Regions from separate parts of the Flavobacterium sp. AC274 genome, predicted to be linked through region 2. Evidence: riboswitches for the same ligand, from Rfam matches in the RefSeq annotation. Region 2 holds a riboswitch; the other holds the start of a gene.
The links. Region 2 has a riboswitch for cobalamin ahead of ACZZZT_RS16720 (TonB-dependent receptor). Riboswitches for the same ligand answer to the same signal wherever they lie in the genome.
Positions count from the first base shown of each region.

Region 1: another riboswitch for cobalamin. It lies ahead of ACZZZT_RS07855 (TonB-dependent receptor plug domain-containing protein); the one in region 2 lies ahead of ACZZZT_RS16720 (TonB-dependent receptor).

Region 1 covers NZ_OZ409852.1:1,686,840-1,702,473, forward strand. Annotated here, with positions in the region: gene ACZZZT_RS07815 (S41 family peptidase) at 1-44, shown strand, start outside; gene yiaA (inner membrane protein YiaA) at 122-517, opposite strand; gene ACZZZT_RS07825 (DUF4252 domain-containing protein) at 674-1,210, opposite strand; gene ACZZZT_RS07830 (DUF4252 domain-containing protein) at 1,213-1,740, opposite strand; gene ACZZZT_RS07835 (hypothetical protein) at 1,755-2,213, opposite strand; partial or broken gene ACZZZT_RS07840 (RNA polymerase sigma factor) at 2,200-2,708, opposite strand; gene ACZZZT_RS07845 (S41 family peptidase) at 2,953-4,425, shown strand; gene ACZZZT_RS07850 (YncE family protein) at 4,539-5,609, opposite strand; gene ACZZZT_RS07855 (TonB-dependent receptor plug domain-containing protein) at 5,615-7,477, opposite strand; cobalamin riboswitch at 7,505-7,705, opposite strand; gene cobC (alpha-ribazole phosphatase) at 7,773-8,309, opposite strand; gene ACZZZT_RS07865 (adenosylcobinamide-GDP ribazoletransferase) at 8,294-9,085, opposite strand; gene tnpA (IS200/IS605 family transposase) at 9,401-9,841, opposite strand; gene cobT (nicotinate-nucleotide--dimethylbenzimidazole phosphoribosyltransferase) at 9,877-11,553, opposite strand; gene cobU (bifunctional adenosylcobinamide kinase/adenosylcobinamide-phosphate guanylyltransferase) at 11,726-12,238, opposite strand; gene ACZZZT_RS07885 (DUF5522 domain-containing protein) at 12,425-12,787, opposite strand; gene ACZZZT_RS07890 (ABC transporter substrate-binding protein) at 12,959-14,101, shown strand; gene ACZZZT_RS07895 (iron chelate uptake ABC transporter family permease subunit) at 14,108-15,136, shown strand; gene ACZZZT_RS07900 (ABC transporter ATP-binding protein) at 15,244-15,634, shown strand, end outside.
Region 2 covers NZ_OZ409852.1:3,720,786-3,736,419, forward strand. Annotated here, with positions in the region: gene xylA (xylose isomerase) at 1-1,030, opposite strand, end outside; gene ACZZZT_RS16685 (DUF5074 domain-containing protein) at 1,282-2,904, opposite strand; gene ACZZZT_RS16690 (cell surface protein) at 2,928-4,172, opposite strand; gene ACZZZT_RS16695 (DUF4465 domain-containing protein) at 4,350-5,294, opposite strand; gene ACZZZT_RS16700 (hypothetical protein) at 5,358-7,406, opposite strand; gene ACZZZT_RS16705 (PKD domain-containing protein) at 7,478-7,795, opposite strand; gene ACZZZT_RS16710 (PKD domain-containing protein) at 7,862-8,995, opposite strand; gene ACZZZT_RS16715 (DUF5074 domain-containing protein) at 9,155-10,300, opposite strand; gene ACZZZT_RS16720 (TonB-dependent receptor) at 10,297-12,342, opposite strand; cobalamin riboswitch at 12,458-12,657, opposite strand; gene ACZZZT_RS16725 (NAD(P)H-binding protein) at 12,708-13,355, opposite strand; gene ACZZZT_RS16730 (adenylate/guanylate cyclase domain-containing protein) at 13,403-14,458, opposite strand; gene ACZZZT_RS16735 (alkene reductase) at 14,684-15,634, opposite strand, start outside.

The sequences.
Region 1 (15,634 bases), 2.0 Mb from region 2:
AAGGTTTAAAAATGCGATATGAAAAAGCAAAAAGCAGTAAATAAAAAAAGCTCCATAAAATTATGGAGCTTTTCGTTTTAACTTGGAAGTTGGTTTTTATTTGAATTATAATTTCAAAAGATTATTCATTAGAAAATGACATATTATCTCTTGTGTTTTTTTGTACTGAAATAGCGCCAAACAACGCTAATAAAAATGCAAATGCATAGAAACCTTTTTCACTTGGTAGAATTGTTGCATTCCAAAGTCCAATTACCAATAATACAATTGACAAAAGAGTTCCAAACCAGCAAATTCCATAATACATATCTGTTACCGGAAGTTTTTCAAGTCTGTCTCTTACACTTTTTTGTAGTGAAACTACAGCAAACAGACCAAACATTAGAACAGTAAAATAATATCCTTTTTCGTTTAAAAGCATTTCGGCTCTGGCTAGACCAACAATGTATCCGATCATTCCGGCTCCAAGTGCAACCCAAGATGCTGCAATAAAGGCATTCGATGTTTTTTGTACCATATTTAATATTTTTGGTTAAGTAACAAATATAGTTAAATTCACTTCAGTTTTAAATAAAAGAGTACTGAATATTATTAAGTTTAATCTTTCAAATATTATAAGAAAAAAGCTCCAATTATGGAGCTTTTTTTGTTTTTAAAGTAAGTAAAGGATGTATTATTTAACCAATTGCTGCAAAGGCTTTAATTGTTCCATATCTATATTTGATTCCTTCAAAACAGACATTAACGTCATAATATTGTTTGGATTCATGTTTTTTCCTAACACGCGTACTACTGCAAAACCATTTTCTTTTCTATTGGCAAAAACCACAAATTCTTCTATGTTTTCGTCAGTACCAACATAGCTTATTGAAGCCCCGTCTTTACCTGATCCAAAAGACATTAATTTTTGATATTTTGGATTTGTCAAAATAGCTTTAACTTTTGTTCTTTCGGTTTCAAATTGTGCCTGATTTTTGTCATTTGCCTTGAATGCCAGAATATTCATTTTGTCAAAAGACTTTAAAGCTTCTGTTTGTTCGGCTGATAATTTTGCTTTTTCTAAGTTTAAAATACTTGGCGAAACATCAAGGGCAATAAAATCTTTGTTCTCTGTGTTTTCTACAAAATACTTTTGTAATGAAGGTTCAGAATTGCAACTTATTAAAGTTACTAATGCTAAAATGGCTGAGGTAAAAACGTTTAGTTTCATGATTATTTTTTGTTTTTAGACGCTTTTTTCAAGTCAGAACCTCCGGGAAGCTGCATTTTATCTGTAAGTACAGAGATTTCGTTTATGTCAAAATTACCGGTTAAAGATAATAAGACCGTTTCTTCGTTTTTGGCACCGTCAATAAACATCAGTAATTCTTTAACCTGAGTGTCGCTGGCACCTGATTTTACTAATATTTTTACATTTCTTCCGCTGTCATTTACTCGCATTAACTCTTCTAAACCTGCAGTTTTTATATATTTATCTGCAGAAGCTTTCATGTCGGCTTCAATTTTAGGGTTTTTGGTTGTAAATACTTTTAAATAGTCTAGTTTTTTGATCAGGCTAATATATTGTTGCATTTCTTTGTCTGAAGCATCAACTTTTACCTTACTCATTAAATCAAACATTTTTTTGTTTACAATTACAGAGGTTACATCGTCCTGACCATCATATTTATCAAATGCACTTTGTGCATAAAAAGTAGTGGTAACGAATGTGAAAACTAGTGTTATAATTAAATTTCTCATTTTGATTGATTTTTTTATTGTTTAAAAATTTTGTTTTTTGATTGTTCGTATTCTTTAATGTATTGTACACTTTCAATACCTACATTAACATTGTTTGATAATAAGGCCAAAGCTTTTTGCGTTGCTTTCAGCGCTTCTTCCGGATCATCATAGGTTCCTAATTCTGATTGCGCTACAACCGGAGCTGTATTTTTTTCGCTTACATAAAAATAGGTTCCAATTGACAGTAAAACAACAACAGAAGCTGCAATTGATAGCCACGTCAAATTTCGTTTTTTAGTTTTTAGTGGAATATTTTGCGTTGATTTTTGTTGTTTTACCTGAGAGAAATAACCAAACATTGGTTTGTATTGCTCTAAATGCTGCGCAACATTCGGTGAAGAAAAATATTCTTTTAATTCTTTTTCCTCGGCAATAGTAGTTTCTCCCTGAAAGTATTTTTCTAATATATCTTCTATTTTATTTAATTCCATAACGGTGTGTATTAAGCATTGATTCTCTAATTTTTTTCTCGCTCTCGAAAGCGCTACTCGTATAGCCGTTTCATTCATGTCGACAATTTTCGCAATTTCATCAAATTCATATTGTTCAACATCGCGTAACTGAATTAATATTTGCTGCTGTTCCGGCAGCTGACTCATTATTTTTTCTACCCATTCTAAACTGTCAATGTCTTCTAATTGTTTATCTAATTGCGGTTCTCTGTCGGTAAAATTATTATGTACAATTTTAAGGTTCCCGGCTCTTTTAGATTTTAATTGATCCAGGCAATAATTTTTTGTCATTGTCATTGCTACGGCTTCAATACTATTATAAGCATCGAGATTATCTTTTTTGTTCCATAATTTCACCATTACTTCCTGAGTTGCATCTTCAGCTTCCTCGGTGCTGGTAAGTAATCTTTTTGCCAGACGAAAAACTTTGTCTTTAAAAGGATTAATTAATTCTATAAACACAATTTGGTTCATCTGTGGTTACTTTTTTGGTTTTTGGTTAGAGAGGACTAAATATTTAATCTTTTACAGTAAATTTTTAGCCAATCTTTATTTTTATAAACAAACCTTTATAGAGCGTTTATATAGTCAAGACGAGACACAATTATTTTTGTTACAACAGTATTGAAATTTTTTTATTAGAAAAAAACAACAAACTTATAAATGTTAAAACTAAAGATAGTATTTTTACGTTAATAGAATATAGAAACATATTTTTATGAAAACAATATTAAGAAGTGTCCTGCTAATTTTTTTATTAGCTTTCTCTTTGCAATCCTGCGAAGATGAGGATGATGTTGCCGCACCCTCTGATTTGCAGGTAAACGATTTTATCTGGAGAGGATTAAATGAAGTTTATCTGTGGCAGGCTGATGTACCTAATTTAGCTGATGATCGTTTTGCAAATACAGATGCCCGTAATTCATTTTTAGCGGGCTATTCAAAACCAGAGGAATTATTTGAAGATCTATTAAATAAACCCGTGAGCAAATATCCAATTAATGCTATTGATCGTTTTAGCTGGATTGTTGATGATTATACTGTTTTAGAACAGGAACTTAATGGTATCAGTAAAAACAATGGAGTTGATTTCAGGCTTACCAGAGTTTCGGAAGGATCTAATGACTTAGTAGGTTATGTGCGCTATATTATTGCTAATTCTGATGCATCAACAAAAGATGTTAAAAGAGGTTATTTTTTTACTGCTGTAAACGGAACTAAGTTAACAGTTTCAAACTACGAAGCTTTATTGCTGGATAGTGAAAGCTACACTTTGAATTTTGCTGACTATAATGGATCGGCATTTGTTTTAAACGGAAAATCTGTTAGTTTAACAAAAACAACTTTAGAAGAAAACCCGATTTTAATTAATAAGGTAATAAATTCAAACGGTCATAAAATAGGTTATTTGATGTATAATGGCTTTTATCGGGACTATGACGCCAGATTAAATGATGCTTTTGGAGAATTAAAGGCACAAGGCGTTACTGACTTAGTGTTAGATCTAAGATATAATGGCGGAGGTTCTATTAACAGCGCAACACTTTTGGCAAGTTTAATTACAGGTCAGTTTGGAGGTAAGATTTTCTCAAAAATACAATACAACATTAAATCAATGGCAGGAATGGATGCGGAGGGCTTAGAGCGTTTAAATATTAAATTTTTAAATAGCGCTGATGCTGGTTTAAATAGTTTAAACCTAACAACGGTATATGTTCTAACTACGGATAATACGGCATCTGCAAGTGAATTGGTTATAAACGGATTAAAACCTTATATTAATGTTGTGCAGATTGGTGAAACAACAATTGGTAAAAATGTTGGTTCTTTTACAGTTTATGACTCACCAACTTTGGACAAAAATTCTAAAGTAAATCCAAATCATAAATATGCCATGCAGCCATTGGTTTTAAAAATTGCCAATTCAGAAGATTTTGGAGATTATACAAGCGGTTTAACACCTACTTATTTACAACAGGAATTCGTAACCAGTTACGGTGTTTTAGGAGAAACAAACGAACCTTTCCTGGCTACAGCGATATCTAAAATTACCGGTGTAACAGCAAAAAGAATTCAGGACGATAAAGAATTAGTTTTACCTTATTTTAGCGATTCCAAAAAAATAAACGGTGTAAGAAATGAAATGTATTTAGAAACTGCTCCAAAAGAATTTCTAAAAGCATTAAGATAAGAGATTAAAATAGATGATATAAAAAAGGCTTTCAGAAATGAAAGCCTTTTTTTCCAAAAAAATAAAAAAAATAAAGTAATAGATTATTCTGAAAATATCTTCCAGCTATTTTACTAGTTATTAAAGTAAAAACCGTTTGGCAATATCCCAACGCCAAGTTCGCTAGTAAGTGTTCCTGTTAAAGAATAGATGTACACTTTTCCAGGATCTTGATAATTTCCAGCATCTGCGATGTAGATATTGTCGTTTTTCACAGCAAAACCATATAGTGTACTAACTTTTGCAGCTTTAAATATCTCAGCAGTTGGTAATGCGGTAGAAGTTGTCGAAGTTGTATAAACATTACTGTCTACAGTATAATATATTTTACTGTTATTAATATCCATAAAACCAGGATGTGTTACATCTGGGAAACTAAGTGTTGATGCAATAGTATTGTTGCTCAGGTTAACTTTTACAATTTTACCTGCAGTTTCTGGTGCGGCATAAGAAGGTCTTCCATTGCATAAAACATATAAAGTTCCATTGTCTTTTACCAATGCACTTGGTACATCTCCAACTTCAAAGTTGGTTACAACTGCATTAGTAGCAGAGTTAATTACTGTTAATGAATTTCCTTGGCCATAACCACCTTTGTGTGCTACATACAGTTTTCCGGCATTTTCAATAATTTTTTCAGGACCTTCAATAACAGAAATTAATGAAGAACTTATAGTATTTGTAGCAAGATCAAGTACTGCTACATAATCATCTGTAGTAACCAGCGGATCTCCCCAGTTAGTGATATATCCTTTTCCGTTTGCAAAAGCAATAAATCTCGGATTGTTTAGATTTGTAGTTATTGTGGTAACGCTTTTAAAAGTATATCTGTTAACAACCTCGATTTTGTTTGATGCGTTTACCACTATATAAGCCAAATCACCATTAAAAACAATACATATAGGAGTATCTCCGATTACTTTTCCTGGGTTTGTTAATGAAAACACATTGTTTTCGATTTGTAAATCATCAGATAAATATGAAATAGAGCCGTTTGGAGTTCCAAAATTACCTTCGTTAACAATAAATAATCCGCCATCATAATCACCGCGTGCCTCTTGAGTATTGTCATCATCATTGCTACATGACACAAAAAATGCTGAGCTTACTAGGACAGCTAAAAATAGTTTATTGAATCTTTTCATGGTATTTAAAAATTAAGGTTTATGTATATAGAATAATTTCTTCCGGGCATTTGTCTGCTTGTAACAGGCTGGTAATTTTCGTTCCAAACATTTAGTACTTGAAATCCAAGTTTATAACTCTTCTTTTTGCCAAAATCATAGTCAACACCAACATTCCCAACGTTATAATCTTTAACCTTAGTTGCTGGATTATTAAAAGGTGTTGTATAGGCATCTCCGTTATATAAATACTGAAAATAAGACGAGAATTTTTTCCAATTGTAGGAGACAGATCCTGTCAGTTTATGGTAAGGAACGTATATCAATTGCTTGTAAATTAATTCACCTGCAATCAATTGTTCGCTTTCTGAAACTGTATAGGCGTACGTTCCGTTAATTGTAAAATTATTGTTTGCTATTTTTGGTTTCCATTCTAAAATTACTTCAGCACCGTAAGCCCTTACTTTGTCTGTATTTTCAGGAGACCACATATCTCCGCCGCCTTGTGAAGGAACCCAACGCAGTAAATTTTTAATAGAATTGTAATAAGCCGTTACTGATACTGAAAAATCTTTGGTAAAAAATTCATTGCCAATTTCAGCCTGATAAGAAGTTTCAGGTTTTAAATCAGGATTACCGCTTCCTTCCCAAAACAAATCATTATAAGTAGGCATTCTGAAGTTTTTTGAAGCATTTATTTTTACACGGTAAAAGTCAGTAAACTGATAACGTGTTCCAAACGAAAAAAGAAATGGATTTCCGTAATTGTCTGTTACTTCCTGACGAATACTCGCATTATAATCCCATTTGTCACTTAATGAATGACTTAATAATATACTCGCAGAGCCTATTTCTCTTTTTACGTTATCGATACTCGATCCATATCCTTTATTACGATTATAATCTACAATCGAGTTTAGTTTAATCTTATCATTTACATCAAACGCCAAATCATATTTTATAAGAGAAGTTTCAACTTTTCCGTAAGTGAATAATTCCGAAGTAATACTAGGATAGTATTTATATGATTCTCCAATATGAGCAATTTTCAATTTTGATGTAAAACGATTAAAAAGACTTTCCCATTCTAATAAATTTCGGGTATTAAAATCATCATATTTGGTTTTGGAACCATTAGGAGAAGTCAAAGAAAAATGACGTTCAGAATCGTAAAACTGGCTATAAGCCTTTAATGTGTTTTTAGAATCAATTTTATAACCAAAAGTGGTATTCATACTAGTATTATAGTATTCACCATTTGTGTTTCTCTGATTTGTATTGCCCGGATATTTAAAATCATTATCAGAACTGTTTCTGGAAATACTTATCTGAAGACTATATTTATCTGATGCAACGATAGTACGATAATTGGCGCTCAAAGTATTATAACTTCCTAAGCTAAAAAATACCTGATTTGAGAATTCCTTTTTAAATCGTAAATCATTATTTAGGTGAATACTTCCACCAATGGCACTGCTTCCGTATAGAACACTTCCGCCTCCGGCTTTTACAGTTATAGAATTGAAATCTCTTGTTCCGATAGTATTAAAATCTGCCTGACCTAAAAACTGGGAATTTATATTTATACCATTCCAGATAACAGCAGTTTGCGCTCCTGTTGTTCCTCTAAAAGAGGGAGCCGAAGTCATTCCCAAACCGTTTTCCTTAAAATAAATAACAGTATTATAGTTTAAAAGCGAAGTTAAGGAAGGCTGATTTTTATTGATAACAGAATCATTTAAAACCTGAACCGATTGTGAGCTGGAGTATTTTTTTAGATTGACATCAGAAACAATAACTTCCTTAAGTTTTGTAATAGAGTCATTTTGCGCCGAAATGAATTGGCACAACAACAGAAAACAAAATGCAAAACGTTTTTTTAAAGTCATAATTTCTAAACTCTTTTTCCCGAGAGCTCGATATTTGTTATAAAGGCAGGTCTCCTGGCTTGCGTCTTATTGTTTACCTTCCCACCCGCCGGGGCGAGCAGTGGTTTGTAGATAACAATAAGCATTCATTATAGAACTAAGCTTACAGTTGCGGGAACAGCTCAAGATTTATACTTGATTCCCTTTTAATGTGTTTAATTAAACACAACCTTAATTTGGCGCAAAGATAAAGTTAAAATCATCGAATTTTCAAATTTGTTTCACTTTTTATATCAAATTCTAAACAAAACGACCTTTAAAGTACTATTTTTATTACTTGTCCAAAATCTACTTTATTAGTAAAAGCATCTTTTAGGGGTAAAAAAGTATGATGGCATAAAATACTTCTAATTACGCCGGCATGTGAAATAATAACTATTGGCTGTTTTATTTCTTCTGAAATTTGATCTGATAAAAACTGACCAACTCTTTTATGTAATTCAACAAAAGATTCTCCGTTTGAAGCCGGAATATTAACAAAATCCTCCATCCACGGATTCAGTTGCTCGGACAGAATATCATTCCAGTTTTTCATTTCCCAATCGCCAAAATTCATTTCCATCAATCGTTTGTCTTCCTGATAAGAAATAGTTTTTATTCTTTTTTGAATGTGTTTTGCTAAAATAGAACATCTTTTCAACGGACTCGAAAATATAATGGCTTCAGCAGGTAATTGCGAAATGATGTTTTCGAAAACCAAATCAAAAGGTTCAGCAATAGCCACATCTGATTGTCCGTAACAAACTCCTTTTTCACAAATAGTTTCGGTATGGCGAACTAGATAAACTTCCATAAAAAAAGAATACTTAAATAGTAAATAACTTCACAAACCTGTTGCGTTGCGCCAAGACAATCTCCCGTATATCCATCAATCCATTTTTGGAAATAACGAGCCAAAAAATAACGGGTTAGAAAAACTGGAATTATCGCAAATAAAATTTTATACTGAAAAAAAGCAAGTGCCAACAAAGGAATTAATCCGAAGAAGAAAGCACCGAAAACTTCTTTCCAACTATGATTATTTGCGATTGGTTTACTTTTGCTCGAAGCATCATCACGCGAATATTTATGCGTAAAAATGATCGAAATTGCAGCTAAACGACTTAAAGAATGAGCCGAAATAAACAAAAGGAAAATAAGAAGATGAGCATTATCAGTAGTAAAAAGCAAAATGCCTTCTGAAAGTAATTTGAATTTTAATAAAAAAAGTAAAACTAAACCAATTGCCCCATAAGCGCCAATAGCACTGTCCTTCATAATGATCAGGATTTTTTCTTTTGTCCATCCTCCGCCAAAACCATCACAGACATCTGCAAAACCATCTTCGTGAAAAGCTCCCGTTGTTAAAACAGAAGTAATAATTGCAAAAATAACGGCAGTTTCTGTGGATAGAAAAAAGGAAAAAAGATAGAAAGTTAAAAAAGAAATGCTTCCAACAATCCATCCTATAAAAGGAAAGTAACGAGTAGCTTTATTTAAATATTCAGGATTATGATCGATGTTTTTGGGGCAGGGAATTCGGGTATAAAACATTAAACAGGTAAAGAAGATATGTAGTTCTTTTTTCATTGATATTTAGGTATATTATTTGGCTAAAGCCATTCTCATTGCAAACTTTATAACCCCAGATAAATCTGGGGGCTATTCAAAAAGATCATTAATGGATTTGTGTTAGAATTGATTTGGTTCAGATTTATTTGTTTTTACTTATTTCAAATTTTAATTCTCCAATAATCCCAGACAAATCTGGAGGCAATTCAATAGTAGATTGTCAATAAAGATTGGCAGAATGTTATTGAATTTAATTATAGGTTTCAATATTGAATAGCCCCCAGATTTATCTGGGGGATTAAATTTTATAATGGAAATGGCTTTAGCCAAATTCTATTTATTCAATATTTTTTGAAATCCAAATTTCATTATAAATTCATCATATTCTTCCTGAAAAGTTTTTTTCTTGTGATGAATTTCTTGATTTTTAATATAATCTCTCACTTTGTCAACAACCGATTCTGAAACCGAAACAGCAAAATATTCATCCTGCCATTCAAATCTTTCCTTTGTTAATTGATTTTTATTAATCCAAAAAGAAGATTCACCTTTAATCAATTGTATTATTTTTTTAATATTTTGTTCGACTCCCAATGAAATTAAACAATGACAATGATCTGAAAAACCATTTATAAAATCAATGTAAATTCCTTTTTCTTTTGCATTTTCTTTAATGTGATTCCAGACTTTCTGACGTAATTCAATAGAATCTAAATAAGGAAATCTGTTTTTTGTACTCCACACAAAATGGATGTAAACTTTAATAAATGGCATATAATTTTATTTTTAACTGAAAACTGAAACTGCTTTTATTTCCTACTAACCCCCGCACTTTCAAAACTAGCCATTTCATTCAAAAAAGCTTCGGCCGATTTTAAAATAGGAAAAGCAATCGCACAGCCTGTTCCTTCACCTAGGCGCAAATCTAGATTTAAAATAGGTTTTGCATGTAAATAATCAAGTAATTTTTGATGTGCTTTTTCGGCAGAACAATGGCAGAAAACAGCATTTTTATGAATATCAGCATTTATTTTCGAAGCGATTAAAAAAGCCACGCTGCAAATAAAACCATCGATCAAAATTATCATTTTATTTTCAAAAGCAGTTAACATTCCACTTGCCATTTGTATGATTTCAAAACCGCCAAAATAAGCCAATTGCTGCATTAATTCGGCTTGACCGGAATAATTATCAATTGCTTTTTGAAGTATATTTTGTTTTTGAAGTAATTTTTCAGCTTCAACTCCAGTTCCTTTTCCCACACATTCTTCAATAGAAAAACCAGTTAAAAGACTCATTAAAACCGAAGCTGTTGAGGTATTTCCAATTCCCATTTCGCCAAAACCAATGCAATTTGAATTTGTTTTTGCAATATCATCAACAATAGATTTTCCTTTTTCAAAACACAATTGTAATTCCGTTTCACTGATTGCCGGTGCGTGTAGAAACGATTGTGTTCCTTTTGCAATTTTAGCATTGATTAAATTAGCATTTGTTGGAAAATCGTAGTTTACGCCAGCGTCTACAATAGATAACTGAATATTATTTTGATTGCAAAAAACATTGATTGCGGCACCGCCTTCGAGAAAATTACCAACCATTTGGCGGGTCACATCTTGCGGATAAGCGCTTACACCATGATTTGCGATTCCGTGATCTGCGGCAAAAACCACAATGTTTGGGTTTGTAATTTTAGGATTTAAGGTTTCAAAAACCGTTGCCATCTGAAAAGCCAAAGTTTCTAAAGTTCCTAAAGAACCAACTGGTTTGGTTTTAGAATCTATTTTTTCCTGTAGAAGTTTAGCAAAGTCATTTTTGGCATCAGAATTTTTTGTTTTTAATTGAAAATCTAAAACACGACTTTCAACCACATTTTTGATTTCTTTGCAATCCGGAGCTTCCGATTTCTGCTTCCAGTGCAACTGCTGAAGCATCGGCTGATTGTTGTAATTCGTTGCCGGTTTTCCAATGCAGAAATAGCCCAAAGGCTCAATATTTTCAGGTAAATCAAGGATTTTTTTAAACTGATAATAGTTCAGGATCGAAACCCAGCCCATTCCGTAACCTTGTTCTGTAAGCGAAAGCCAAATATTTTGTGCAGCACAAACCGAACTAAACTTTACCGCCTCATTACTGCCAACAGTTCCAATAGTAAACTGATTTAAAACAGATCTGTCATACGCAATAATAAGTCCGATTGGAGCTTCTTCAATCGCTTCGAGTTTTAACGATCTGTAATGTTCTTTTTGTTCCGGATTATCGGTGAGTTCTTCGGCTTTTTTATTATAATCTAAAAATAATTCTTTAATAGCACTTTTTACTTCTGCCGATTTAATGATGAAATATCTCGTAGCATCCGTCAATCCAACCGAAGGCGCCCAATGTCCGGCCTGCAAAGCTTTTTCGATTACTTCGTCAGGAACTTCATCGGTTGTGAAATGTCGGGTATCGCGGCGGGATTTTAATATATCATCTAAATGGCTCATAATTTATAAAATTACAATTTTTAAATTCCAAATATGTGGGAAATTCCAATAAAAAAATCCAAATTCCAAAAAAAGGAAATATTAATACAATTTGAAAATTTAGTACATAAGTAAAGATAAACTATAGCTTTGGAATTTGGAATTTTAAAAATTTGGAATTTATTTTTAGAAATTATAACCCCTTAATCTTAACCGGAATTCCGGAAACCATCAAAATAACTTCATCTGCTTTTGATGCCAAAAACTGATTCATCCAGCCTTGCAGTTCTGTAAATTTTCTTCCAATGTGAGTTTCTGCATGAACGCCCATTCCAATTTCATTGGTTACAATAATAAATATTGTATTTTCCTGACTGGCAATCGAAAGGAATTCTTTTTTGGCTTCTTCGAGACTTAAATTTACATCATAATTAGTATCGACAAAAAAGTTCGTCAGCCAAAGCGTAACGCAATCAATCAGCGCTACTTTTCCTGAAAAATCAATTTCACTAATATATTTCTCTTTTTCAATATTAGTCCAGCGTTCGTCGCGTTCTTGTTGATGGCGATCAATTCTATTTTGAAAATCAACATCCCATTTTCTGGCTGTTGCTACATAAATTGGAGATTCGGAAAGCTGCAAAGCCAGATTTTGCGCATAAGTGCTTTTTCCTGATCGTTCACCGCCGGTAATTAAGTAGATCATTTTTTAAATTATGAGTTGTAAGTTTTGAGTTATGAATTATTGTGGCGTTCCCCAAGGGTCGGGCTATACGCTTTATCTTTTATTTTTTTAAAGAAAAAAATAAAAGGATGCCGCTTCTATCCCTAACGCAAAAGACCAATTAGGTTTTTAAGAAATGAATATGAACTAACATTTTATAATTAACAATTAATAGGGGCAATGCCGACAGTTGTTACCACAGCAATTTCCTCTTTTTAAATGAAACCATGTTGTAAAAACATAATTGCCGTTTTCAATATAAAAATCAACATCCTCGATTAGTTTTTCTGTTTTTGGTAAAGATAGTGCTTTATTTTGTAGTGCTTTTTGGGGAGTCATAGTTTCGATATAAGCGTCTATTTTGTCAATACAAGCTTCTTTAAAGCAATCCGGGCAGAGGCAATCTCCACCATCAGAAAGATTAAAAATAGGAGGGTAGTCGTTACACCAACATTTGTTTTCAACAGAAATATCTCCGCAACTAAATGCAGAGTCGCAACTCGAGCAAATTTTGGTTTTTGTGGTATTCATAATAGTAGGTAAAGATAAATTTGGTTTTTGTAAGAATAAAGGTAAATAAAAAATTTATAAATTGCGTTACCTTTGTCCTCATTGAAAAATTTCGATTGTGAATCGCCGTGATTCAAATTTGAATAATAATAAGCAATAACGATACCATATTTCAAAATATATAACCTACATATGAAACATTTATTTCCAAAAACTATTTTTGTTTTATCATTTTTTCTTCTGGTTGGATGTAAAAAAAATGAAGCTCCGGAGATTGTAAAAACTGAAATTCCCCAAAATAGCATAGAGTTTGCTTCCGGACTTTCAATTGTAAAACACGAAGGGTATTCTGTGGTTACAGTTATAGAGCCATGGCCAAATGCGAATGCAAAATTCACTTATATTTTAAAAGAAAAAGAAGCAAAAGTACCAGATAGTCTGCAAAAATATACCACAATAAAAGTGCCTTTAGAATCTGTTGTTGTTACATCTACTACAAATATTCCGTTTTTGGAAATGCTTGATGTTGAAGACAAATTAGTTGGTTTTCCTCATACTGATTATGTTTCTTCAGAAAAAACAAGAGTTTTAATTGATAAAGGTTCAGTAAAGAATGTAGGGCAAAATGAAAAATTGAATATCGAGCAACTAATAGAATTGTCGCCGGATCTGATTATAACTTTTGGGGTAGATAACAACAACCCAATGTTGGATAATTTGAAAAAAAGCGGTTTAAATGTTTTTATTCAGGCCGATTGGATGGAACAATCTCCGCTTGGAAAAGCAGAATGGATTAAACTTTACGGTGCATTGTTTGGCAAGGAAGATAAAGCCAAAGAATTGTTTGATAAAATTGTTGAAAGCTACAATCAGGCAAAAAAATTAGTAGCAGATCAGCCGGCAACTTCAACTGTTTTGTATGGTTCTATGTATCAAGATCTTTGGTATGTAGCCAAAGGAAATAGCTGGGTTGCACAATTTATGAATGATGCCCATGCCAATTATTTATGGGCCGATTTAAAAGGAAGCGGAAGTGAAGGTTTATCTTTTGAAAAAGTATTAGACAAAGCTAAAACTGCTAATTTCTGGATTGCTTCAGGCTCATTTAAAACATTGGAAGAGTTCGGAAAAAGCAATCCGCATTACACACAATTTGATGCTTTTACGTCTAAAAACGTATATACTTTTGAAGGTAAATTTGGAGCAACTGGCGGAACAGTTTATTATGAATTGGCACCAAGCCGACCGGATTTAGTTTTAAAAGATTATATCAAAATTTTTCACCCTGATTTATTGCCAAGCTACGAATTTACCTTTGCCTCTAAACTAAATTAAGATTCATTGATAAATTCAAAGCGAAATATAATTCTGTTTTTTGTACTTGGTTTAGTGCTATTATTTATGTTTTTTCTGGACATAAGTTTAGGATCAATTACAATTCCGTTTAAAGAAGTATATACCAGTTTAACAGGTGGACAAGCCAGTAAATCAACTTGGGAATATATCATTATTAATTACCGTTTACCAAAAGCTATAACAGCCTTTTTGGTTGGTGTAGGACTGTCAATTAGCGGTTTGCTGATGCAGACATTATTCAGGAATCCATTAGCCGGACCAGATGTTTTGGGTTTGAGTTCGGGAGCAATTTTGGCTGTTGCGATTGTTATTTTGGGTGCAGAATTTTTGCCTTCGTTTTTAAATGCTATTCTTTTATCACCATACGGACTTGTTATTGCCTCAACATTAGGCAGTGTTTCGGTTTTGCTTTTGGTTTTATTGGTTGCGCAGCGATTGCGAAATACAATGGCGATTTTAATTGTCGGACTCATGTTTGGCAGTTTTACAAGTGCAATTGTGGGTGTTTTAACCTATTTTAGTTCGGCAGAACAATTGCAGAAATTTACATTTTGGTCATTGGGGAGTTTGGGAAACCTTTCCTGGACATCAATTTCTGTTTTGGCTGTTTGTGTTGGTATTGGTTTGCTTTTAAGTGCCGGAAGTATTAAGCCATTAAACGCCTTGCTTTTGGGTGAGAATTATGCTAAAAGCATGGGTTTGAATTACAAAAAAGCCCAGCTAATCATCATATTTGCGACAAGTATACTGGCAGGAAGCATAACAGCTTTTGCTGGTCCGATTGCCTTTATTGGTCTCGCAGTTCCGCATATTGCAAAGCTTACTTTTCAAACTAGTAATCACGCCGTTTTATATTGGAGCACGCTTTTTTATGGCGGAATAATTATGTTGTTTTGTGATATCGCTTCGCAATTACCCGGATTAGAAACCACTTTGCCAATTAATGCAATTACATCTATCATTGGTGCTCCGGTTGTAGTTTGGTTATTAATGCGAAAAAGAAATTTTCAGTAAATTATTTGGAACACGGATTACGCGGATTAAACGGATTTACGCAGATCATTTTAATCTATGTGAAAAAACTTAGCAATTAGTATTTCAGAATCTTAGCATCTTAAAAAATGAGCAGTATTATCTTATCAACTTCAAATCTAAATATTGGTTATAAAACCAAGAAAGCGATTGTGACTATTGCTGAAAATTTAAATTTGAATTTATCCTCAGGAAAACTAATCTCTTTGATTGGTGCAAATGGAATTGGGAAATCTACTTTATTGCGAACAATTACAGGAATTCAACAACCGTTATCAGGAAATGTTTTTTTGAACGAGAAAAATATCAATACTTATAATCCTTTAGAATTGGCTCAGAATTTAAGCGTTGTTTTAACCGAAAAGTTGCCGTCAAGTAATCTTTCTGTTTTTGAGTTAGTTGCTTTAGGACGTCAGCCATACACCAATTGGATTGGCACTTTAACCCCAACTGATATTGAGAAAGTTCAGGAAGTCATGC
Region 2 (15,634 bases):
CAAAATTTACTCCGCCACCCTGCAGACCGCCTGCTTTTAAGAAAACCAGCATAGCTTCTGTAACTTCTTGTATATTATTTGGAAATTGTGCTGTGTCCCAACCATTTTGGTAATCTCCCCTATTGGCATCAATACTGCCCAACATACCTGACATTGCTGCTACCTGCAACTCATGCTGAAAAGTATGTTGTGCCAATGTTGCATGGTTGACTTCGACATTTATTTTGAAATCTTTATCCAGACCATATTCTCGTAAAAAACCAATTGCAGTTGCACAGTCAAAATCATATTGATGCTTAGAAGGCTCCATTGGTTTTGGCTCGATTAAAAAGTTTCCTTTAAAACCCTGTTGTCTCGCATAATCTCTTGCTTTGGATAAAAATTCTCCCATATGATCCAGTTCGCGTTTCATATCGGTATTAAGTAAACTTAGATATCCTTCACGTGCTCCCCAAAAAACATAATTTTCACCATCTAAAGCAATTGTAGCATCCAGAGCTAATTTTACCTGAGCAGCTGCTCTTGCAACAACCTTAAAATCAGGATTTGTTGCGGCTCCGTTCATGTATCGCGGATTAGAAGAGCAATTGGCTGTTCCCCATAAAACTTTGATTCCGGAAGCTGCTTTCTTTTCTTTTAAATAATCAGTCATTGTTAGTAATCGCAACTCTGATTGTGTGAAATTTTGTCCTTCCTGTACCAAATCATAATCGTGAAAACAGAAATAATCAAAACCCATTTTACTTATAAATTCAAATGCTGCATCTGCCCTGTTCTTTGCCGCCTGAATGGGTTCTCTGAATTCATTCCACGAAAAATTGTGAGTGGCCTGCCCAAAAAGATCTGCGCCGTTTCCTCCAAAGCTATGCCAATACGCAACTGCAAATTTAAAATGTTCCCGCATTGTTTTGCCTGCCACAATTTGCTCTGGATTATAATATCTAAATGCCAAAGGATTATCTGAATCCTTTCCTTCAAAATTAATTTGGCCAATTCCTTTGTAATATTCTTTGTCCCCTAAAACTATCATCTCCCGTCTCTTTTATAATTTTAAAACAATTTATCGTAATAATTGGGCAAATGTATAGTCAAAATGACTATTTGATAAGCCAAAATTCTTTCAAAAATTTAACTTTAACACATATTTGCTGGTATTTCGCTTTAATAATTCAATCGGATATCAAAATTACATCACTTCATTATTCTGTTTTATAAACCGAAAACCCCTTTTACCAATTTAGTAAAAGGGGGTTCTTTTTAATCTAAAACCTAATATGTTGATTAATTCTTAATGAATTTCTGTGTGTATTTTGCTTTGTCTGTTACGATATTGATGATGTACATTCCTTTTACAAAATCACTTACGTCAATTTGGTTATTGCTAGCTTTTGTCATGATTGATTTTCCTGAAATGTCATAAACTGTTACGCTCAAAACTTCATCTTCTGTTATAATATTCAGAATATCAGAAACGGGATTTGGATAAATGCCTAATTCCAATTTTTTAAAATCACCGATTCCTAAATTAATTGTCGAATTAACTTTTATCGATTTTTCAACTATTTTACCATTAGAATTGAAACTTATTACAACTGTTGTTTCTCCGGAAATTTTAGGTGTCAATAGTAACTCATCGCTTGTATTTATTTCTGCTGAAACAATAGCTGTGTTACTATTCGATTTTACTGTTTTTACAATAGCTTCAGACAAATTATCTGCATCTGAAACAACTGTTTTTAAATTAATTATTGTCGGGTCACTTATTGAAACTTCTGAAGGTAAAGCAGTACTCACGATTGGTGCATCATTATCAGGAAAAACCGCTACGGCAGGAAACCAATAATAATCATCCAAAGTTTTAGTGTTGATTAAACTTCCTGTAATATCAAAAGTATGAATCCAGTTTTTTTGAAAATGTGCTCCAAATCCGTTTTCTGTTGTATTTAAAATTAACTGACCAGAAACCGGATCAATACGCAATGCTGCACCATAAGGAATTTGCTTGTAAGTTGCTGTTTGCCCCGGAATTGACGCGAAATTTTCATTGAATGTTTTTTCCGTTACGTCAAATTTCACGATTTGTGTTCCCGAAGTAAAACCATTAATAGAATTAATCCAATACAAAGCATTTTGCTGGTTGCTGTAAGTAAAACTTCCTGCATTCCATACTCCCCAGGCTCCTATATATTTAGTGGTTGGAATTGTATATGGCGTTGTTGTAAAAGTCAGCTCATCAATATTGATTAATTTTTGATCCTGAATTCCCCAAATGCTTCCGTCTTTGACCTGAGCAATAGAATGAAAGGAACCCGAAATTGTTTTTATTACTGCGTTAGTATTTGGATCGATTACTAAAATTCCTGTATTTTGCTTTACGGCAAAGGTATATTGAGAAGTACGAATCATAATTCCTATCTGTCCACCACCTGTACCTGTTATCAAACTTCCTACTTTCATGTTGGCAATATCAAACAGATAAATTCCATTTGATGCACCAATATAGCCTGTTGTTTCATTAACCCCCACAAAAGAACGTCCGTCACCGCCAATAACATCAAATCCGGCAATTTTTTTCATCGTTTTTGCATCGGCAACAACCAACCTTCCTCCTGGAGTATAATTAGTATCTCCGGCATCTTTGGCTTGTTTTGAAATGAAATAAAATTTATCTCCATAAATTGTTCCATACTGGGTTGTTGCACCAAAAGCCTGGCTATTATTAGCACTACTATAAACCCTGTAATTAACAGTACCATCATTATTTATAAAATTTACAGATCCGTTGGTATGACCAAACCACTCCTCGTTGACCATAAAAAATCCGTTGGTATAATCTGTTGATGTTACTTGTGCGTTTGTAAGAAATGCAAAAAACAACATTAGTAAAAAGTAGTTTTTCTTCATATTATATTTAATTTAAAATTCTATTAATTAAGGTATAAATCATAAGCTCCGGCGACTTCTGTAGAAACTTCTCCCAGCCAGCCAGCTTCCTGATTAACTGCTGTATAAACTTTGATGAAATCTATACCAGGAAGTTTTACATAATTTCCGTTTTTATCTACAGCCCAGGAAATGTCGATATTAGAGGCTTCATCGTTATTTGGGGCATTATCTGCATAGCCAAAATCAAGAGATTTGCCCATCCAATCATTTTCCGTACCGCTTTGCTCGTAAAAATTGTCTTCGATTTTTGTCCCTTTAAGGCTATATGATACATCAGAAATCCATAATGGATAATAACTTTGATTGTGAAATGTATTTTGTGTTTTGTATCCGGAGTTGCCTAAATTATCCTGCCATTTGATATACTCTACATCGGCTTGCCAAAATTCACCTCCGGCAACAGGAGCTTTATTAGCGTCTGTTTTAAAGTAGGTTATGGTATAATTTTTTACAGTTGTATTTTTAAAATATTCACTTCCTGCTATTTCGTACCATTCGTTTTCATCGGGTTTTCCGTTTTTATTTTTGTCGTAGGCGACTAAAATAATTCCGGGTTCGCAAGATCCTGAACGGGTTTCGCTGGCATCATTTCCCCAAAAAGCATTTCCTAAAATCTTAAAATCACGACCATTCATATTCGGAATCGTATGATCGAAACCAAATACAACATAACCACCAAAACCGCCTAGTGAAATCATGGTAGAATTTGACCCGACAAGTGATTTTTTTGCTGCGCTGATAAGATTGCTTTCTGTATTTCCGGTCACATATTCCGGAATTTCGTTTGTAAACTGACCTATTGCCGGACGAAAATCAAATACATTGGATATGTATTTGCTATAATTTCCTGTCTCTTTTGTGACATTAATAATAGATTGATATGTTTTTACAACTCCGTTTGTTTCTACTTTTAAAGTCAGCGGATAATTTTTTAAATACGGACTGATAAAATCCAGCTCTGCATTCTGAGAAATTACAGAGTCATTGATACTCCACGTAAATTGTGAGTTTTCGGGCAAGTCTGTAATAATATTCAGAACTTTAAAACGGTCTATTGTATATGATTCTTTAAGTATTTCTGTCGGATTTTCATTTCCTAAATCTTCTTCTCTATCAGTTCCACACGCTGTAAATCCAAGTAAGAGAATCAACAGCAGCGCGATTTTTATCATTTTAAAATGAATTTTTCCATTTTCATAAAATTTAGAATTACTATTCTCCTTCATAATTTTGGTACACTAGTTTTAGTAGATGTAAGGGCAATTTTTTTAATATTTTTTTGATGTGTTGTATTATAAAAAAAGTCTCCATTTCAAAATTTGAAATGGGACTTTTTATTTATTCCTGATGCTTAAAAATGTAGACCGATCATAAAACGAATCTGTTAAAACAAACTGCTTAAATTAATCTACACGTTTTACAGAAAGCTTGTCTAAACAGAAATAAGCCGCTGTATTCATTCCGTAAAGAGGATCTGAATCTGTTGAAGCCATTTGAAAAACAAGGTATTGAACGTCTCCTAAAGCCTGAAGTTTGCTGGCTGCAACAGTAATCCAACCAGTAGGCATAACCAAAGATGATCCTGTATAATCTGCCAGACTCTGAGTTACCGGATTTGTAATTACTCCATTTTCATCAACACCATAAATCAATAATTCAAAATGATCTCCGGAAGCAAAAGGCTGAGCAAATCCATCGCCATACAAACAGCCGTAATAGGGCCATGGATGCATATTGATTTTTAAACCTTCAACAGTATATATTCCTGTATTTCCAATTTTAATCCAGTTAGAAAAACCGCTTTCGCTAAAGGTGCTTCCTTCAGGGTTTTGAGGATCTAAATAACTCGACCAATAAGCTACAATATAAGGATCTCCCGAAGTTCCCGGTGTTCCCGGTGCAGTTGAAGAAGAAGTTCCAAAACCGCTTCCTGCCATAGTTCCCCATTGATGAGGCACCCAGCCATCTGATCCGCCCGAACCTGAACCAGAGCCATAATTTGTAATATCATTTACATTTGATACAATAAAACCATCCCAATAATTATAACCCGAAGATGTCGCAGTGTGCGAAAATGTAAAAATATCTACACTTAGGTTCGTGTTAGAAACATAAGTGTTTTGCCAGTACTTTCCTCCTGTTGTTGTAATACCGCTGCTTAATAAAGCACTAGTAAGATTAAGAGTCGTCGTGGTTCCTATTGAAGGATCTGTAACAGCGATTTTTGCTGTTTTTGATGACGTTTTTACTGCCGAATTACTTTCGCTGCCTAAAACATCATCGTCGCTACTACAGGACGAAAATCCCAACATCAAACCGAATGTCAAAAAATAAACTACTTTTTTCATGATTTATAAAATTTATGGATTAATATTCATTCTTAATTATCTCAAATTCAACAGTATTAATAATTACTTCTTTGGAAAATTTAAATCCGATACTTCCTGAAAAACGCTCGTTAATAAATCTGCAGCTCCCAATGTTGTAAATGTTGGCACATATACTTTTACAAAATCAACTCCCGGTAAATGCACTTTTTTTCCATCCTTATCAACTGCCCAGCTGATGTCTATTGATGGATCTTTAATACCACCGTAACCCCATTCAAAAGTTCCAACGTTATAAGCTGTACCGGCACCATCACTTACATCTTTTACCGGTATAGCTACTTTTGTTCCTTTTAAAGTATAAGTATCTGCTGCCCATACCGGATAATAATTAACTCGTCTGCGATTATTGGTTTTCGTAATTGTACCAGATCCGTTTTGGTTGTCTGTCCACGGAAGATAGGATGTATCATACTGCCAGGTTGCTGTTCCGGTTACCGGGCTCGCCGTGGCATCAGGTTTATGATAAGTTAATTCGTAATTTTTAACTGTTGTAGCTTTATAATATTCGCTTCCTGCTATTTCATACCATTCGTTTTCATCAGCAATTCCGTTTTTATTTGCATCATAAGCTACGGCTATACTTACGGGAGAATATTTAATCGAAGTAGTTCCTGTTGCCATCTGAACAGTAAAATCACGTTTATCATAAGCGTTAACAACTGTGTGGTCAAACGCTGTAATAATATATCCTCCAAATGTTCCCAAATAAACAGAACCGCCTTCTTTTATAGTTGCCTGAGTTTGCTGAAAAGCTTCTTCTTTTGTAGTGTAACTCGCTACACTAAAGCTTGGTGCTGGTAAAAAATCTACAAGTGTTAATGCTTTTGCTGTATATGATTTTCCGGTTTCTGAAACCGTAACTTTAGTGGAAGCCTGCTTTACAATTTTGTCTACTGTTACCGTAAGATCTAACACATAATCACCTGCTTTTGGTGTAATAAATAATAAAGTTTTGCTGTCGCCGATGACAGAATCTTTTGCAACACCATCTTTATCAGAAACTTTTACTGACCATTGGTATTTGGCAGTTTTTCCGTCACCATTTTCGATTACTACTTCCGGAGTTATTTCTGTAACATTATATTGTTCTATTGCAAAATCTGAAGCTAATTTTATAGTAATTGTTGGGTCTTTAACAGGTTCTTCAATAACTTCTTCCGGCTTTGGATCGTCATTGCTGCACGCGTAAAAACAAACAAAAGCGATTAGAAATAAACTATACTTTAAATACTTTTTCATGGTCTTACTTATTTGCTTTTTTAGATTGTATTTTTTTAATATATGAAGGTCTCCTGCTCCTGCAAATACAGTCGCCATTGAAGATTGCTGCTGGCAAAGTCCCATTGGTTCACTCACACAGTTAACTACTTTAATAAAATTGATTCCCGGAAGATTGGCTTTATTTCCGTCTTTATCTACTGCCCAGTCAATATCAATATTCGGGTTAATTGCATTTGCATATCCCCATTCCGGAGGAGTAGAATTCCACAAAGTAGTCTGACCTGCACGTGCGGTTTCAAAATCTACATCTAGTTTCAGGCCTTCATAAGTAACTGTAGTTTGTGTTGCCCATAAAGGGTAAAATTCCTTTTTAGCTCTTGGTCTAGCCAAATAGTAGGTTTCTTCCTGATTGTTTTCGCAAAAAACATGTTCATAATCTAAGAAAAGAGCACTCGATGTTACCAAAGGTTCTCCTGCAGCTTTTTTATGGTAGGTAACTTTAAAATTCTTAATTGTATTGGCTTTCGAGTGCTGGCTTCCAATAATTTCATACCATTCGTCTGCATCGGGTTTTCCGTTTTTATTTTTATCATAAGCCACATAAATCAATCCCGGTGCCGGCGGATTTGCTTTAGATGATGTTGGATTTGATACATCTCCTCCATATATTCTAAAATCTTCGGTTCCTGCCACATTAACAACAGTATGGTCAAAACCAACAATTATAGAACCTCCAAAACCTCCCAAATCTAATGGGTAACCTACACTGGTTTCGTTGATTCTGCCCAAAGCCGTTTTCATTACGTCTTCTTTAGAATTGCCATCTTTATACAAATCGTTGGCGAACATGCCTGGTGCGGGATCAAAATCAAAAATGCTTGTTATGTAAGGATTGTAATTTGAAGTTTCGTTTGTAACGGTTACAGTTGTCGTTTTGCTTCCTTTTTTTCTGCCGCTGTAACATTCAGAGTAAATTCATAAGAACCTGCATAAATCGCTGTGAATCTTAAATCTTTTGAGTTTCCAACAATAGAATCTGTTACTTGGTTAACAGGATTTTTTGTCATGATCCACTCGTATTTAGCAGTACTTCCGGCATCAGAAGCTGCAATATCTAAAACCGTAAATGTTGGAATTTCATATTTTTCCTGAAGCGTAATTTCAATTACATTGGCATTTTCATCCGGTTTATCGTTATCACTGCTGCATCCGATAAACGCAAATGCGAAGACAAGCAATAAAAAATGGGTAACATTTTTTTCATAATTTCTGATATAATAATTTTGGTTCTGATACTGTTTGATTTATCGTGTAGGGATATTTTCTCCTAAAAGATGAAGATCCGTTGCACCCATTATTTCTGTTGAAGTTTCTCCCAGCCATCCCGCTTGTTGGTTAAGACCGTTGTAAACTTTTACGAAGTCAATTCCGGGAAGTTCTGCTTTCTTTCCGCTTTTATCTATGGCCCAGTTAATGTCTATTCCTGAATCATCATCGGCATTTGGTGCGTTATCTGCGTAACCGTATAAAAAAGCATACTGAACAAAATAACTTCCGGTTCCGCTTTCATCTACAGCATTATCGGGTAATCGCGTTCCTTTAAAAGTGATTGTTTCCTGATCTTTAAGCCATTTCGGCCAATAATCCAATGAATGATTGTAAGCATTGTTTTGTGCCAAATAACCATTCTTACCCTGATTATCTGTCCAATAAATGTATTCCATATCTGTAAAAAGTACGGTTCCGGTTCCGCCTCCCGGAACAGGTGTTTTGTTTGGATCCGGTCTGTGATAGGTTAATTCATAATTATGAATTGTTTTAGCCATTTTATGTCCGCCACCTTCAATTTCAAACCATTCATCATCCGGAAGTCCGTTTTTATTTTTGTCGTAAGAAACCATAATAACGCCCGCTTCACTGCTTCCGCCACGTAATTCTGCATTCAGATTCGGATTGGCATCTGCCCAAAAAGCATTGCCCAGAACTCTAAAATCACGCTTTCCTTTAAGGTTTACAATTGTGTGATCAAACCCAAAAACAATAAAACCGCCAAATGCGCCAAGCGAAATAAGATCTCCGTTTTTCTTTGCCAGATACGAATTGGCTCTGCTTAATATTCTCTCCGTCGTGTCGCCATCATTTGCCACAGGAAGATCATTGACAAATTGTCCCGGAGCCGGTTTAAATTCGAATACTTTTGCGATGTAGTTTTTTAATTCTTTAGCTTCTGCACTTACAAAAACCTTAACTGTTTCTGTTTTTGTATTTCCTTTGTCATTGATGGTAACTATAAATTCATAAGTCCCAACTTCTGTTGCTGCAAATAATGCTTCTTTTGAGCTATTATTAGTCAAAGAGTAATTTTCTGAAGAAACATTTACTGCCGTCCAACTGTAAGTAGCATCTGCGCCAACACTTACTTTTGAACTTAAAGACACTATCGCAAAACGCGATGCATTATATTCATTGTTTTCAACTTGTTCTTTATCTGGCTGTGTGTTATCGCTGTCAGAACAATTGGTTAAGATTACTGTTGCAAAGAAAAAAGCAGTAATAACTTTAAATGTTTTAAAGATCTGTAATACATGTTTCTGGTTTTATTTTTTGGTTATAAAAGCGATATGTGCGGGAATATTTCCTGCTGTAGTTTTCCATTTTAATTTTCCTTCGGGGGTAAAACAGTAGATATATCCTGTTACTACATAATTTTGGGCATCGGTGATGTAGATTTCTTTGGTTTCGGGATTTACCTGGAGTCCATAGGGAATCATGATTTGCTTATCTGTGCCATCGGTAATAATTTTATCGGTAATAATTTTCTTGGTTTTGGTGTCTAATATCCCGTAAGTAATTTTGTTGCTATTGGTGAGGTAACTCCACTGAACGCTGTAGAAATAAAGTAAATCGTCGACAAGGCACATTCCTAAAACCGGAAGATCCAACTGCATTTTTTTCTCATCGATCTGGGTATCTATTACAAAAAGATTGGATGGCGTATTGTAATAATCCCCTCTTGAACTCACATAAATATCTCCTCTGCTGTCTATTTGCATACCGTAGAGATTAATACCTACGTCTATTTTCTTTATTTCGGTAAAAGTTTCAAGATCGATTACAGAAACTGTTCTGTCGTAGTTAGGAACTCTATAGCCTCCGGAATTAGCAACATAAAGTTTACCGTTATGCACCACCATTTGTTCGGGCTGGTATCCTACTGTAACTTTTCTTTTAATTTCTAATGATGTGGTATCAATTTCGGCAACAAAACCAATTTCTGCATTAGGGTCAATAGCAACTGGACCTGAATAGGAACTCACGTATGCTTTATCTTTATAAAAAGTTACATAACGGCAATTGGGAATATCAATTTTCCTGATGCGTTTTGCCGTCCATTTATCTATGACTTCTACTTTATTAGAAACATTTATTACCGCGTAAACCTTGTTGCCATAAATTTGAATATCATTTCCAACATCGCCTAATTCTTTTACGACTGTCGGGTTGCGTTCTGAGTAAATATCGGTTGTATAGTTTCCTGTTCTGTAATTAAAAACATCTATACTTGCCCGGTTCATTCCCATATTTCCCTCGTTTAGAAGATAAAAACCTTCTATATTGCCATCACTTCTGGGTGCAGCAACACTTACATCCGAAGATGGAAAAATGGTTTCTTCTTCTCTACACGAAACAAAAGCAAGGGCTATAAATAAAGGGAGTACTAATTTTGCGGTTATCTTTTTCATAGCTCAATACTGATTATAAATTTTAGTGTACGACCCGGCATCGGATAATTGTAAATCACTTCATATTGCTGATTGAGTGCATTATTGAGTTCTACCGTTCCTTTTAATTTGTAATTATGAATTGCAAATGCTTTTTGTACCGATAGATCATGTGTGTACCAAGGCTGTACTTCGTTGATTCTGATGTTGTTTACATTGCCATTATATCGCTTTCCGACGTAGATAAAACTATAGTTGAAATTCCACGATTCATAATTGGCATTTAGTATTCCAGACCCGCTATGCCAGGGTGTGTACGGAATCTGATCGCCGTAAGAAGACAATTCCAAGCCTCCAAATTTGGTATAATCGCGACTTTCAGAATACGTATAAGTTAGATTTGCAACAAGGTTCAATTTATTAATATGCATCCCCATATTAATAACAGATTCTATTCCGTGGCCTTTTACCTGCCCCATGTTGGTCATCATCCATCGGAACAAATTTCCTGTTGGAGCGGCGATTATTTTGTCTTTTGTATTGGTGTAATATCCATCGACCTGAATAGAAAATTTGTCAAAAAAGCTTTCCTTAACAGGTAAATTATAAGTAAACCCAACATCATACTGGTTCATATATTCAGGTCTTAAAGTACTTGAACCAACCATTGTATAATATAAATCATTAAAAGTGGGCATTCTGAAAATGCGTTTTGCAAATGCTCTAAGATTAAAATCGTAAGCTGCAAAAGGTGTATATCCGAGAAATAATGCCGGAGTAAACTCTGTTTTATCAGGCGCTTTTGCATTGTATCGAACCTCTTCATGCACGTGTGTACCAACAACGCTTCCTAAAGCTTTAAATTTGCCTACCCTGTAAGAACTTGCGAGAGAAAACAATGCTGTATAACGCTGTGGATAAGAAAACAAAGTTTTAATTCCTTTTCTGGTTGCATTTAATCTGTTGTATTGAAAATCTGTAGAAAGCGAAATATCCCAGGTTGGCAAAATACTGTACATATTTACGGCCGAGAAGTAATATTCCTGCTGGTAATAACTATCGTCTGACTGCGCTCCTTCGGTTACGGTTTCACCAAGCACATTTGTAGTATCTCTGGCCACGTAATGTGTATAATCGTAGGCATATTTTGCCTTTGCCTGAAATTTATATTTATTGGTAAAGTCTTTTATAAATGTTCCTTGCGAGAAAAAATTCTTGTCGTATTGCCTAAAACCGTCTGAGAATTTATTTTCGACAATAGCGCCGGGAGCTCCTCTGTCAGAATCATAATAATATACTTTTGCATCCCACGAACCATTTTTTATTTTTCCATAAAGACCGGATTCAAATCTTAGTGCTTCTATATCGCTGTTGTGTCGGGTTGCAGTGGTGTCATAAGCCACAGTTCCGTCCAGATTATTTCTTTTGTACCTGAATTTATATTGCCCATTCGATTTTATGTATTCAGAACTTACACTCAGGCTAACTTTGTCACTCAACTTTTGTTCCCATCTAAAAGACGGATCAAAATAATTGATAGACATTGTTTTGAAACGCACTAATACATTTGTTTTTTTAGCCTCTAAAAAAACAGGTCTTTTTGTTCTTAAATAAATAGTTGAAGCGGCCGCAAAGTCTTTTGCAGACTGAAATATTTCACTTTTTTGCCCGTTATACATGGTTAGGGATTCCATGTCGTCTAGCGAGTATTTTCCCAGATCTGTAACTCCGTTTTGGGCATTGCCTAATTGAATCCCATCGTAAAAAACACCCACATGATGTGTACCCATGTTGCGTACATCAACGGTTTTTAGTCCGCCAAGACCGCCATAATCTTTAATTTGAGTTCCGGCAAAATAACGAAGTGCATCTGCAACATTATGACTGGCGAGATTTTCAAGCAATACTCCCGAAAGGTTTTGTACAGGAATTACTTCCTGATAGGGTTTTCCTTTTAAAATTACTTCTTTTAAAACGCGCAAGCTATCATTAGATACTTGAGAATGAAGTACAACAGGAGATAACAGAACAATGAATAAAAGTATTTTTTTTGTATTATACATCACTTATTTAATTAAATAAACTTCGGGATGTAATAATCAAAAAAGCAATAAGAAAGAATCCCGCCATAAAATGACAGGTCCGTTTATTGTTGTTCAACTTTATTCCACGAAAGTCTTAAACTATGTGATTGTGGCAGGTCTCCTGACTTGTTCCATCTTTAAACAGCCTTCTCATCCCGAGATCGGGACAATGGCATTGGTAACGTTTAAAGACTTATACAGAACTTACAGTAGCGGGTCTGTTCAGGATTTACACCTGATTCCCTTTTAACTATTTTTTTCTAAGAAAAATAGACCAAAATCTGGCGCAAAGATATAACTATCTTTATAAAAATAAGTATGAATGTATTAATTTACATTTTGTCCTACATATTGGCAAAACTGAATATTTTATCAAGTTCGATAATTGAAGTGCCTTTAGGCAGCACTGTTGGTGCCTTTGCTAATTTCTTGGCCAGCAAATCAGTTGGCAGGGGTTTGAACTTTTTAAATAAGCCAATTGAGTTAACTGCTTTTAATATTTTTGCCATGGCATATTCTCCAAAACGATCAGAATTTGCCCTTAAAAGCAATCCTGGCCTAAAAATAATATACTGTTGGAAATTGAGCTCTGCAATGCTGTCTTCGAGTTCTCCTTTTATCTTCGAATAAAAAACTTTACTCTTTGAAGTAGCTCCGTAAGCAGATAACAAAACAAAAGAGGAAACGCCATTTTCTCTGGCTAATTTTGCAAATGTTGCAGGAATATCAAAATCTATTTTCTTTTGATTTTCCTTTGATCCTGCTGCTTTGAGCGTCGTTCCTAAACACGAAAAAATGACATCGCCTACAATCAAATCTTTATAATTGTCTATGTTGGAGAAATCAACAATTTCTTCTACGAGTTTTGGATGCTTTTTACCTGTTGCTCTTCTTACAAAAATGGTAACAGATTCGTAATTTTTATCTGCCAAAAGTTCATCAACCAGAAATTCTCCCGTTGAGCCTGTTGCACCAATAACTAATGCTTTCATAATTTTAATTTTTTAAATAATAATTTCTAATACAATATTAAGGCAGACTAATAAATTTCGTCAATACTAAAATCAACAGTATAAAGTTTCATTGGTTGCGCCTTTCCCCTTAAAAGTATTTCTCCCTGATGCATATAAGTTACAGGTAAATCTTTTGGCAGAGCTTCTTTTATGGCCTCAGAAATAACAAAATCATGATTAAAATCATTGCATTTGCATTGAATTCTTGACGTTGTATTAAGAAGATCTCCATGATAAACAATTTCTTTTTTTACTTTTCCTACCCAGGTTGTTACAGCATTTCCAATGTGCATTCCGGCCTTAAACTTCGGAATCCTATTATAAGTTTTTAAATAATATTCATTTCTGTTTTTAATACATTGTTTAAGAAGATAAAAGCAATACAAACACCGCTGGTCTTTTAAACCCGTTGCTGTTTTCCAGGTCAGAATAATTTCGTCTCCGGCATATTGATAAACCTCTGCACGTGAAGCCAAAATGGCATCGGTAAAATCGTTGAACAAATCCTGAAGTAATTTGCTATACAGAATATCTCCCAACTCTTCTGCCATTGTGGTGGATGATTTGACATCGACAAACATAAAAATTCGCTCTTCCTGCATCGGACGATGATATCGACCTGTAAAATAATTAGAAAAAAATCGGTTGCTTAACAAACTGCTAATTTCTAAAAACAAAATCAGGAAAATTGATGCACCAAGCGAAAAGATAAAATCTTCAAAAAGACGATTATTAATGTATTTACTTAAAGCTTCCTGATAGGTAAGATGACCCAAAATCTCTGCAAAAACAATCACGAAAAAAAGCAAAAACAATAGTATACAGAAACTATAAATAAGTGCTTTTAAAATCATACTTCCCAAAAAGGAATAGTTATTTAGATGAGTAAGTGTCTTCTCAAAAATAATTACAATAAAACCAATAGAAATTCCAATAATGGTACCGGGCAAAAGTTTTAGATATTGATAATCTGCTCCGGCATTACTAACTGCGGTATAAAGCAAACCCATTGCTCCACCAGCAACAATTGCTTTAAAAATGAGACTGTATTTTTCATAAAAAGGTATCTTAGGCAATTCCATATAACTAGATATTGATGAATTTCAAGGCACTTTTCCTTTATCTTTTAGAAATTTTAAACTTCTTCATAAATAAAAAATACTATTCTAATCAAAAGTAATACAGAATGTTAAGTTTAAAAAATTAATCAATAACAATATCCGGATTAAATTTCAAACCTAAATAAAGCAAATTTCAACGTTAATAAACGGTAACAAAACTGTCTCTGTTACCGCTTTTATTCAGATTTAAATTGTTGCCGGCTCTTTATAAGTTTTCCAATCTATATAACCGTGATTTCCTAATCCATAATGCAAATCACGATTTGGCGGCGTTAATTCCCAGTTGTTTTCCAAACGTTCTACTAAATCCGGATTAGAGATAAACGGTTCTCCAAATCCCGCAATATCAATTGTTCCCGCATCGATAAGCTCCTCAGATTTTTCTCTGGTCATTCCGCCGGCAAGAATAATTAAACCATCATACCAGGAACGAAAACGCTCTATAAAACCCTCTGGCAATGCATGGCTTCCTTTAGATTGCTGATCCATTAAATGGATGTAAACTATATTTCTTTTCTTTAATTCTTTGGCTAAATATTGATACGTTGCTTCTATTTCATCATAATGAGGCAAATCTCCCAAACCTCCGTATGGCGTTAATCTGATGCCTGTCTTTTCATTTCCAATAGCTTTGATAGTGGCATCAATAATTTCTAATAAAAATCTGGAACGATTTTCAATGCTTCCTCCATATTCATCTGTGCGGTTGTTTACAAAAGGATTTAAAAATTGCTCTACCAAATAACCATTTGCGCCATGAATTTCTACACCATCAAATCCTGCTTCAACTGCATTTTTTGCAGCATTTACAAAATCGTTTACAACATCTTTTACTTCGTTTGACGAAAGTGCTTTGGGCTTTGATGCTGCTACAAAACCTTCAATACCATTTTCGTTATATCCCCAGGCCGAAGTATTTTTTGCCTGAATATCTGATGGACCAACGGGCGCGATTCCGTTTGGTTGATTTGAAGTGTGAGAAACCCTGCCCACGTGCCACAATTGAGAAAATATAATGCTTCCTTTTTTATGTACCGCATTGGTTACTTTTTTCCAGCCTTCAATTTGTTGTGGTGTATACAATCCCGGAATGTAAAGTACTCCTTTTGCTGTTGCAGAAATTGCTGTTCCTTCTGT